One region of the Comamonas sp. Y33R10-2 genome, then DNA from elsewhere that is predicted to be linked to it. Evidence: predicted binding sites of a transcription regulator. Region 1 holds the regulator's gene; the other holds the start of a gene.

Evidence for each region. Region 1 encodes FNR, which switches genes on or off when oxygen is low (the NO sensors DNR and NnrR bind a similar motif). Its sites were predicted from a motif close to TTGATNNNNATCAA; they were not measured.
Region 2: a site for FNR is predicted at 876-889, ahead of clpB (ATP-dependent chaperone ClpB). Genes of this name have one in related genera too.

What each region holds. Positions count from the first base shown of each region.
Region 1 covers NZ_CP079925.1:1,126,222-1,131,026, reverse strand. Annotated here, with positions in the region: gene KUF54_RS05120 (HD domain-containing phosphohydrolase) at 1-691, opposite strand, end outside; gene KUF54_RS05115 (sulfite exporter TauE/SafE family protein) at 802-1,533, opposite strand; gene hemN (oxygen-independent coproporphyrinogen III oxidase) at 1,537-2,919, opposite strand; gene fnr (fumarate/nitrate reduction transcriptional regulator Fnr) at 3,188-3,907, shown strand; gene KUF54_RS05100 (sulfite reductase subunit alpha) at 4,032-4,805, opposite strand, start outside.
Region 2 covers NZ_CP079925.1:562,300-567,104, forward strand. Annotated here, with positions in the region: gene KUF54_RS02430 (hypothetical protein) at 1-228, opposite strand, end outside; gene KUF54_RS02435 (molybdenum cofactor biosynthesis protein MoaE) at 282-740, shown strand; gene clpB (ATP-dependent chaperone ClpB) at 1,003-3,615, shown strand; gene KUF54_RS02445 (hypothetical protein) at 3,643-3,996, shown strand; gene KUF54_RS02450 (coniferyl aldehyde dehydrogenase) at 4,199-4,805, shown strand, end outside.

The DNA.
Region 1 (4,805 bases):
TCACCGATGCGCCCACATGCTCGGCATATGCCGTATCTCGTAAATGCCCAGCGGCAAGGCCTTGGTTAAGAGCGCAGGCAGCCGCAGAAATCTTCAGTGCAGGTTTGCCAATATCGTGCAGTAACGCTGCCGCCCCAAGGTCTTGCAATTCCTCACTGCGCAACCCCAGTGTTTTACCCAGCAGCAGGCTAAGCACGGCAACGTTGACGCCATGAATACCATAGGTTGCGCCACCCGCATCGGCCAGTAAATGCAGGCTGGCATCTCGCTCTTGCGCCAGTTTGACGACTTGTTGCGCAACCAGTTCGTCCGTAAGAGTTCTTGCCGCTTGCGGGCTCGCAATCAATTGCGCCTGCACATCATCGAATACAGAAACCGCGCCCAAGAATTGAGTCTGAACGGCCAAAACTCTGTCGCGCCAAAGTTCTGTTTTACTGCGTTGTGACTCAACAAGAATTGAGGGAGTTAAGCGATCGCTATCACCAGGCTCAGATACCAAGTCCTGCGTATCACTTCTTGTGAGATCAACTTGAACAGTCTTGAGCTTCAAAGCTGCAAAGGTCTTGAGCTGCTCTGCATTCGTAATTTTGAAACTATTAACGGGAAACGGATGGTGCAACCAGCCAGTCTCCAAATGAACATACATGCCAACGCGCAGTTGTCCTACATTAATATTAACAAAACGATTCACATCAAATGCTGAAAATAAGAGAGGACATTATTCCGCAGTTCTGCTGTCTCAGAAACATAACTAGGGTCTGTTGGGAGACAAATACCCACAGTCAAACCAGCACGATTGACTTATCGACACCAAAGACTGGGCCTGTAGACCAAATCCATCCATAGCGCCCATGCTGCAACGCCCATCAGCATCAAGCCCGCCATTCTGCATCCCCACTGCGCTCGCAATGCATTGACATGCGACTGCCCCAGACGCCACAGCCAAGGGCCCAGCAGCAGCCACACAGCGCCCCCCACGGCAAACGCTGCCATGGATAAAGCCCCTTGCCATGCGCCCCCACTTAAAGCGGCAACCAGTACTGCCGAATACAGCAAGCCGCAAGGCATTAAAGCCCAAGCAAAGCCTGCAGCCAAACTGCCGCCAGGCGCAGTCACCACAGGTTGGACCCGACTCCAAACAGAGCGCCCAGCACGCTCCAGCCACATGGGCTGGCGCGCCTGCACCAGCATGGCAAGGCCCCATGCCATCACGGCCACATGCATCAGCGCCCACAGCTGCTGCAGCGCTACGGCTTGATTCGTCAACCAAGCCAGACTTTCCATGGCGACAGCCGCCAGACTGCCCAGCAAGGCATAAGCGGCAATACGACCCAAATGAAATAAGCTGGTACGCAGCCATTGCCATTTTTGCAAGCTGTGCAACGCAATGACTTGTTCGGCATTGACTCCAGTGCTCACCCCAGCAGGTCTAGCGCGCGTGACCACGCTGCATGGTGCAGCGCACATCACAAGGCAATGGGGGCCACCTACAAGCCCCATGATCAAAGCAGTCCAAACCAGCGCAAACAACATGCGTCAGATGATGCGTGAAAACCGCGCGCGGGTACGGTCTGCCTGCAAATAGCGGTCAAACAACATGGCAACTCCGCGCACAAAAAACCAGCCCAGACCCGTGACCTTGAAGCCTTCATCAGACAACTCAATCAGGCCATTGGCCTGCATGTCCTTGAGCTCAGCCAACTCGCCTCCAAAATATTCACGGAAGCTAATCAGCCAAGCCTGCTCCATAGGCTCAAACAGAACTGCCCCCTGGCACATGATGGACATGATGACGGCGCGGCGCACCAGATCGTCTCGCGAAAGCGCCAGCCCACGCTGAACAGGCAATACACCGGCATCAATCGCGTCGTAATACTCTTCCAGTGTTTTTACGTTTTGACTGTAAGTCGCACCAACTTTGCCAATAGCCGACGCACCCAGTGCAATCAAATCGCAGTCTGGCTGGGTGCTGTAACCCTGAAAGTTGCGATGCAAACGCCCTTGGCGCTTAGCAATAGCCAGTGAATCAGTGGGCAGCGCAAAGTGATCCATGCCCACATACACATAGCCGCCGCTCATGAAGGCATCAATCGCACCCGAGAGCATGTTCAGCTTGTCCTGCCCCATAGGCAAATCGGCAGATTCAATGCGGCGTTGTGGCTTGAAACGCTCTGGCAGATGGGCATAGGCATACAGCGCAATGCGATCCGGCCTCAGCTCATTGACCTGAGCCAGCGTGCGCGCAAACGACTCTGGTGTCTGCTTAGGGAGACCATAGATCAGGTCCACATTGATGGACACAAAACCCAAGCGTCGTGCCTCAGCCACCAGCGCAAACACCTGCTCGGCTGGCTGCTCGCGGTGCACCGCTTTTTGCACCGCCGGATCAAAGTCCTGCACGCCAAAGCTCAGGCGGTTAAAGCCCATGTCCTTGAGCACTTTCAGGCGCTCATTGCTGACCGTGCGTGGATCGACCTCAATCGAATACTCGCCCGCTGCATCGAGCTTGAAATGCTCGCGCATTAGCGCCATCAATTGTTGCAACTCGGCATCGCTGAAGAAAGTGGGTGTACCGCCACCCAGATGCAACTGGCTGACCAGCTGACCCTTGCCGCAGTGCGCGGTGTGCATGGCTAACTCACGCGCCAGATAGTCCAAATATTCCGCCGCTTTTTCGTGGTGCTTGGTCACGATTTTGTTGCAGGCGCAGTAGTAGCAAAGGGACTCGCAAAATGGCACATGCACATAGACGGACAGTGGCAAAGCAAGCGCACCGGTGTGTGCTTTTCGCTGCTCCAATGCCAAAATGTAGTCTTCAGCTCCAAAAGCCTCAACAAAACGGTCGGCTGTTGGGAACGATGTGTAGCGCGGCCCAGGGATATCAAAGCGGTTCAGTAATTCGGGCGTTACAGCGGTCATAACTACTCGTCAGTGCGCGCACACACCTCACTAAAGACTGATAAAACAAGGCCATCAGAGCCCTTAAACATCAGCACCTTGAGGCAGGAGCGCATGGTTTTGAATGAATATGAACAATGTGCCCCAAGGCTTTCGCCCTGTCCTTGATGAAAATCAAGAGAAATCAAGGCAAGTGCTGCGACAATTTGATCTATCTCATCACCCAATACGAGGTCTATGAACGGCGCGATTTTCTCACCCGAGTTTGTCAGTGCCGTAGCTAAAGCCCATGAATCTTCAGACCATCAAAGCCTCCTGCTCCAACTGCAACCTCCGCGAACTGTGCATGCCCATGGGCTTGGACGACGAGCAACTGGAGCGCATTGATGAGATTGTGGCCACGCGTCGCAAGATCAAGCGCGGTGGACTGCTGTTTCGCAACGGCGAAGATTTCACCTCGCTGTACGCGATTCGCACCGGCTTCTTCAAGACCAGCGTTGCAACAGAAGATGGCCGCGACCAAGTCACTGGCTTTCAAATGGCGGGCGAAATTATTGGGCTTGATGGCATCGTCAACGACCACCACACTTGTGATGCGGTGGCGCTGGAAGACGCTGAAGTTTGCGTCATGCCTTTTGACAAGCTCGAGCAACTCTCCCGCGAAGTCACGGCCCTGCAAAACCATGTGCACAAAGTCATGAGCCGAGAAATCGTGCGCGAGCACGGTGTGATGCTCTTGCTGGGCAGCATGCGCGCTGAAGAGCGCCTCGCCGCATTCGTGCTGAACCTTGTGCAACGCCTGGCCGCCCGTGGTTTTTCCAAGTCAGAGCTGGTCCTGCGAATGACGCGCGAAGAAATTGGCAGCTACTTGGGACTCAAGCTCGAGACCGTGAGCCGCACCTTCTCCAAATTCGCCGAAGATGGCATTTTGGATGTCAAGCAGCGCCACGTTCGCATTCTGGATACCGAAGCGCTCAAGCGCATCGTCAACAGCCAGCAATGCCAGTGATTAAGAGCCGCTAAACCCACCCGAGTCTGCACTTTAGAGCGGCTACACCGTCAATATGAGCCGCCTTGGGTGGCGGCTCTCAAACCGGGCTGAGGCAACAGCCGCCAAGCTGTACCCGCCCCAATCAGTAGACGTCGCGGCGGTAGCGACCTTGGGCCAGCAACGCATCGACCTTGGCCTCGCCCAAAATGGCTTGCAGCGTCTGGTGTACCCCTTGACCCATGCCATTTAAGCTTCCGCAAACATAGATAGCCGCGCCCTGCTCCACCCAGCGCAGCAGCTCATTGGCATGGATATGCAGCAAGTCCTGTACATAGTGCGATTCTTTGCCGCTATCACTGTTGCGCGACCAAGCCTGATCCAGTCGCGCCAGATGACCGCCTTGCACCCATTGGGCCAGTTGCTCGGCACATATCGCGTCATGCAGAGGGCTGCGCTCGCCAAACATCAACCATTGGTCGCTGCGGCCCTGCTGCACGCGGGCTTTGATGTGGCTGAGCAAGCCTGCAAGGCCCGAACCATTGCCAATCAAAATCAGCGGCCGTTGTGCGTTATCACCCAGCCTAAAACCGCTGTGCGCGCGCACCGTTATCGCCTGCACATCGCCCAGCGCTATGCCGCGGCATAGCCAGTCAGAGGCCAAACCGGGCGAGCCATCGTCTCGCACGCTTTGGCGCACCAGCATCTGCAAGCTGCCGTCAGCCACGATAGAAGCGATGGAATAGTCCCGCGCACGTTCAGGATCGGCGGGCACGCACAGCGAGACCAGGTCGCCAGATTCCCAATGCGGCAACGCACCCGCCTGCGGCACCCAATCGAGCTGGTACAGCGCCCCGCCTTGACTACCGGGATTGAGCAAACGGCGCTGCGCCAGCACAAACGGCACGCTGGCTGGCGT
Region 2 (4,805 bases), 560 kb from region 1:
GCGCGCCAGATCGTCGGCAAGCTCGCAGGTAATGAGCTGACCAGACTTCTTATCTGCTTTGCGGTGGGCGGCAAACAAGCTGGCTTTGCCTTTGAAGTTGTAGTCAGGCAGGTGAATCAGCTCATAGGCATAGGGCACGAAGATCTGATGTTCAAAGATCATTCGGTGCTCGTTACGAGGCGACGGGTACAGGCTGTACTCAGGGAGATTGATGGTTTGCGCGGGCATGGCCCAATGCTAATGCGCAGCGCATGACCATGCTGGCCTGCGACAATGCAGGCATGACTGCTGCACGTGTATCTATCCAAAACCAAGACTTTGACCTAAGCGCCGAAATCGCGGCCCTGCGAGCGGGCGATGCGCGAGTAGGTGCTGTTTGCAGCTTTGTGGGCACGGTGCGTGACCGCAATGAGGGCGATGCCGTCAGCAGCATGGAGCTGGAGCATTACCCCGGCATGACCGAGAAAAGCATAGAAGCCATCATTGACAAGGCGGTAGAGCGCTTTGGCATCTTTGGGGCGCGTGTCATTCACCGCATTGGCCTGCTGCAGCCTATGGATCAAATTGTTTTAGTTGCAGTGACCAGCGCCCACCGCGGCAAGTCTTTTGAGGCCTGCGAATACATCATGGATTACCTCAAGTCCGAAGCGCCCTTCTGGAAAAAAGAGCAAACCGAGCAGGGCGCCCGCTGGGTGGATGCGCGAGTTAGCGATGAAGATGCGCTGGCAAGGTGGAAGTGATTTTCTGAGTGAGCTTGCTGTTTTCTGCCAACGACTCACTGAGTTAGAGTTTTTTGAATAAAAACAGCTTCATGTCCTTATGCATTATTGACTTTTAGCTATGTTTTTTGAGTGATTGCTGGCTTGGCCTGTTTGTTGATTTAGCGCAAATCAGCTTGCTCTTTGGGCTGTTTTCCTATTTTTGTTGCAGGCTCTGGTCTTGAAAATCACCGCATGGCTATCAGATAAATCGCAACGAATCTGATTGGAGCGAAAGCACATCATGCGAATTGACAAACTGACGACCAAATTCCAGGAAGCTCTGGCCGATGCGCAGTCTTTGGCGCTAGGTGCGGATCAATCCACCATCGACCCGCTGCACCTGCTGGTGGCCATGCTGCGCCAAGATGACGGCCCGCGCGCCCTGTTGCAGCGTGCCGGTGGCAATGTGCAGCAGCTCAAGAGCTTGGCCGAGCAGGCCATGGGCGACCTGCCGCGCGTGCAGCAGCAAGGCGATGTGCAAGTGGGTAGCGAGCTAGGCCGCTTGCTACAAGCTACAGAAAAAGAAGCACTCAAGCGTGGTGATCAGTTCATTGCGAGCGAGCTGTTTTTGCTGGCGCTGGCCGACAGCGCTGCCTCGGCGACGCGTGCCGGTGCCTTGCTCAAGCAAAGTGGCGTGAGCAAGTCCAGCTTGGAAGGCGCGATTAACGTGGTGCGCGGTGGCCAGAATGTGGACAGTGCGGAGTCCGAAGGCCAGCGCGAAGCGCTGAAAAAATACACCATGGACCTGACCGAGCGTGCCCGCATGGGCAAGCTGGACCCGGTCATTGGCCGTGACGATGAAATACGCCGCGCCATTCAGGTGCTGCAGCGCCGCAGCAAGAACAATCCTGTGCTGATTGGCGAGCCCGGTGTGGGCAAGACGGCTATTGTGGAAGGCCTAGCTCAGCGCATCGTGGCCGGTGAAGTGCCCGAGAGCCTGCAGAACAAGCGCGTGCTATCGCTGGACATGGCGGGCCTGCTGGCCGGAGCTAAGTACCGTGGCGATTTTGAAGAGCGCCTGAAATCTGTGCTTAAAGAGCTGGCGCAGGAAGAAGGCCGCGTCATCTTGTTCATTGACGAAATTCACACCATGGTGGGCGCAGGCAAGGCTGAAGGTGCGATGGATGCCGGCAATATGCTCAAGCCCGCTTTGGCGCGTGGGGAGCTGCACTGCGTGGGCGCCACCACGCTGGACGAATACCGCAAGTACATTGAAAAAGATGCTGCGCTGGAGCGCCGCTTTCAAAAAGTATTGGTGGGCGAGCCATCGGTGGAAGACACCATCGCCATCTTGCGCGGCTTGCAGGTGAAGTATGAGGCGCACCACAACGTCGATATTACGGACCCCGCTATCGTTGCTGCAGCAGAGCTGAGCCACCGCTACATCACCGATCGCTTTTTGCCAGACAAGGCCATTGACTTGATCGACGAGGCTGCGGCCAAGATCAAGATAGAGATGGATTCCAAGCCCGAGGTGATGGACAAGCTTGAGCGTCGCATGATTCAGCTCAAGATCGAGCGCGAAGCCATGAAGCGCGAGAAGGACGAGTCCTCGCAAAAGCGCCTGCAACTGATCGAGGAAGAACTCGAAAAGCTGGAGCGTGAATACGCCGATTTGGAAGAAATCTGGAAGGCCGAAAAAGCCAGCGCGCTGGGCTCTGAGCAAATCCGTAAGGAAATTGATCAGTTGCGCATTCAGATTGAAGAGTTCAAGCGCAAGGGTGACTTCAACAAGGTGGCTGAGCTGCAATACGGCAAGCTGCCCGCGCTGGATAAACAGCTGCACGAAGCACAGGCCAAGGAAGCCGGACCTGGCGCAGGCAAGGCCAACAAGCTGCTGCGCACGCAAGTGGGCGCAGAAGAAATTGCCGAAGTGGTCAGCCGCGCCACGGGAATTCCTGTGGCCAAGATGATGCAGGGTGAAAAAGACAAGCTGCTGCAGATGGAAACCAAGCTGCACGACCGTGTGGTGGGTCAGGAAGAGGCGATTGCTGCAGTTTCCAACGCCATCCGCCGCTCGCGCTCGGGCCTGTCTGATCCGAATCGCCCCACAGGTTCCTTCCTGTTCCTAGGCCCTACGGGTGTGGGCAAGACCGAGCTGTGCAAGGCGCTGGCGGGCTTCTTGTTTGATAGCGAAGATCACTTGGTGCGTATTGACATGAGCGAGTTCATGGAAAAGCACTCTGTGGCCCGCTTGATTGGTGCGCCACCCGGGTACGTGGGCTACGAAGAGGGCGGCTATCTGACAGAAGCTGTGCGCCGCAAGCCCTATAGCGTGCTGCTGCTCGATGAGGTGGAAAAGGCTCACCCCGATGTCTTCAACGTTTTGTTGCAGGTGCTCGACGATGGCCGCTTGACCGATGGTCAAGGCCGTACGGTGGACTTCAAGAACACTGTGATCGTGATGACCAGCAACATTGGTTCACATTTGATTCAAGCCATGGTGGGTGAGGATGCGGATGATGTGAAAGAAGCGGTTTGGGGGGAACTAAAAAACCATTTCCGACCCGAATTCCTCAATCGCATCGATGAAACCGTGGTCTTCCATGCACTGGATGCAAAGAACATCGAGGCGATTGCCAAGATTCAGTTGAAGTTGCTGGAAAGCCGCTTGCAGCGTATGGAGTTGAGCATTCAGGTGTCCGAGCAGGCATTGGCTGAGCTGGCTAAGGTTGGTTTTGATCCGGTGTTTGGTGCTCGTCCGCTCAAGCGTGCCATCCAGCAGCGTATTGAAAACCCTTTGTCTAAGTTGTTACTCGAAGGAAAGTTCCCGCCCAAGAGTACGATTGCGGTGACAGTAGACCCAGTGACTGATCCTGGGGTGTTTAGGTTCGAATCCTCAGGCGAGTCCTGAGGGCTGAACGCATAGAAAGGTATTACTTTGAACGATTTCGCCACCACTGCAACTCGCTGGGCCGTCCGCATCGTGCTGATGCTGGTGGGCTTGGTGTTCTTCTTATGCTTGATGGCTGTGGCCAGTCTGATTGCCTTGGTATGGGGTGTGCGTGCTGTGTGGGCCAAGCTCACCGGGCAGCCCGTTGTTGCGATGAGCATGGGGCCTATGAGTCCATTTGCGGGCTGGCAGACGGTGTACCGCTCTGGCTCAGAATGGATGGCGCAGTCGTCCTCGGGCAATACCGAAGCCAAGCAAGAGGCGCGTGAAGCGCGCTCGCGCCGCGGCGTTCTCACAGGCGCTGGCGAGGTGACCGATGTGCAGCCCCGTGAGGTGCAATAGTCGTAAGTTGAACAGGTAAATTAGCGACTCATTCAAGCCGTTAATTCAATCCGCTGATGCGACCCTACAAAAGAGCCTGTGCAGTGTTGCATCAGGCTCTTTTTTTACGCGGCACTTACTCATCATTTACGCGTCATTTACTCGTCAGTCATGCAGACTCGCGTTATCGTGACAGCAGTGTTTTTTGAAATTTCAGACAGGTATGAACAATATGGACTTGCATCGCATTTTTGACTTGCAATATCAAGCCAGCCGCGCGCAGGTCGATGTACCTTTGCTAGTGCGGCGCGAGCGATTGCTGCGGCTGCAAAAGATGCTGGATGAAAATGGCCCAGCACTGTGCGCGGCAGTAGAGCAAGATTTTGGCGTGCGCTCTGAGCGCTGGACCGAGATGCTGGACTTGATGCTGGTGCGCAATATGCTCAAGCACACGCTCAAACGTCTACCTCAATGGAGCAAGCGTCAGCGCGTCAGCACACCGCTGATGCTCCAGCCCGGCAAGGCGTGGATAGAGCGCCAGCCATTGGGTGTGGTGGGCATCATCTCGCCTTGGAACTATCCAGTGCAGCTGTCTCTGGCCCCAGTAATTACCGCCCTTGCTGCGGGTAACCGCGTCATGCTCAAGCCCAGTGAGCTGACGCCGAATACCTCGGCCAAGATGGCTGAGTTGGTTGCTCAATTCTTTGCGCCTGATGAATTCAGCGTGATCGAGGGCGATGTGGGTGTGGCTACGCAGTTCTCGGGTCTTCAGTTCGATCACCTGCTGTTCACAGGTTCCACCGCTGTTGGGCGGCGCGTGGCGCAGGCCG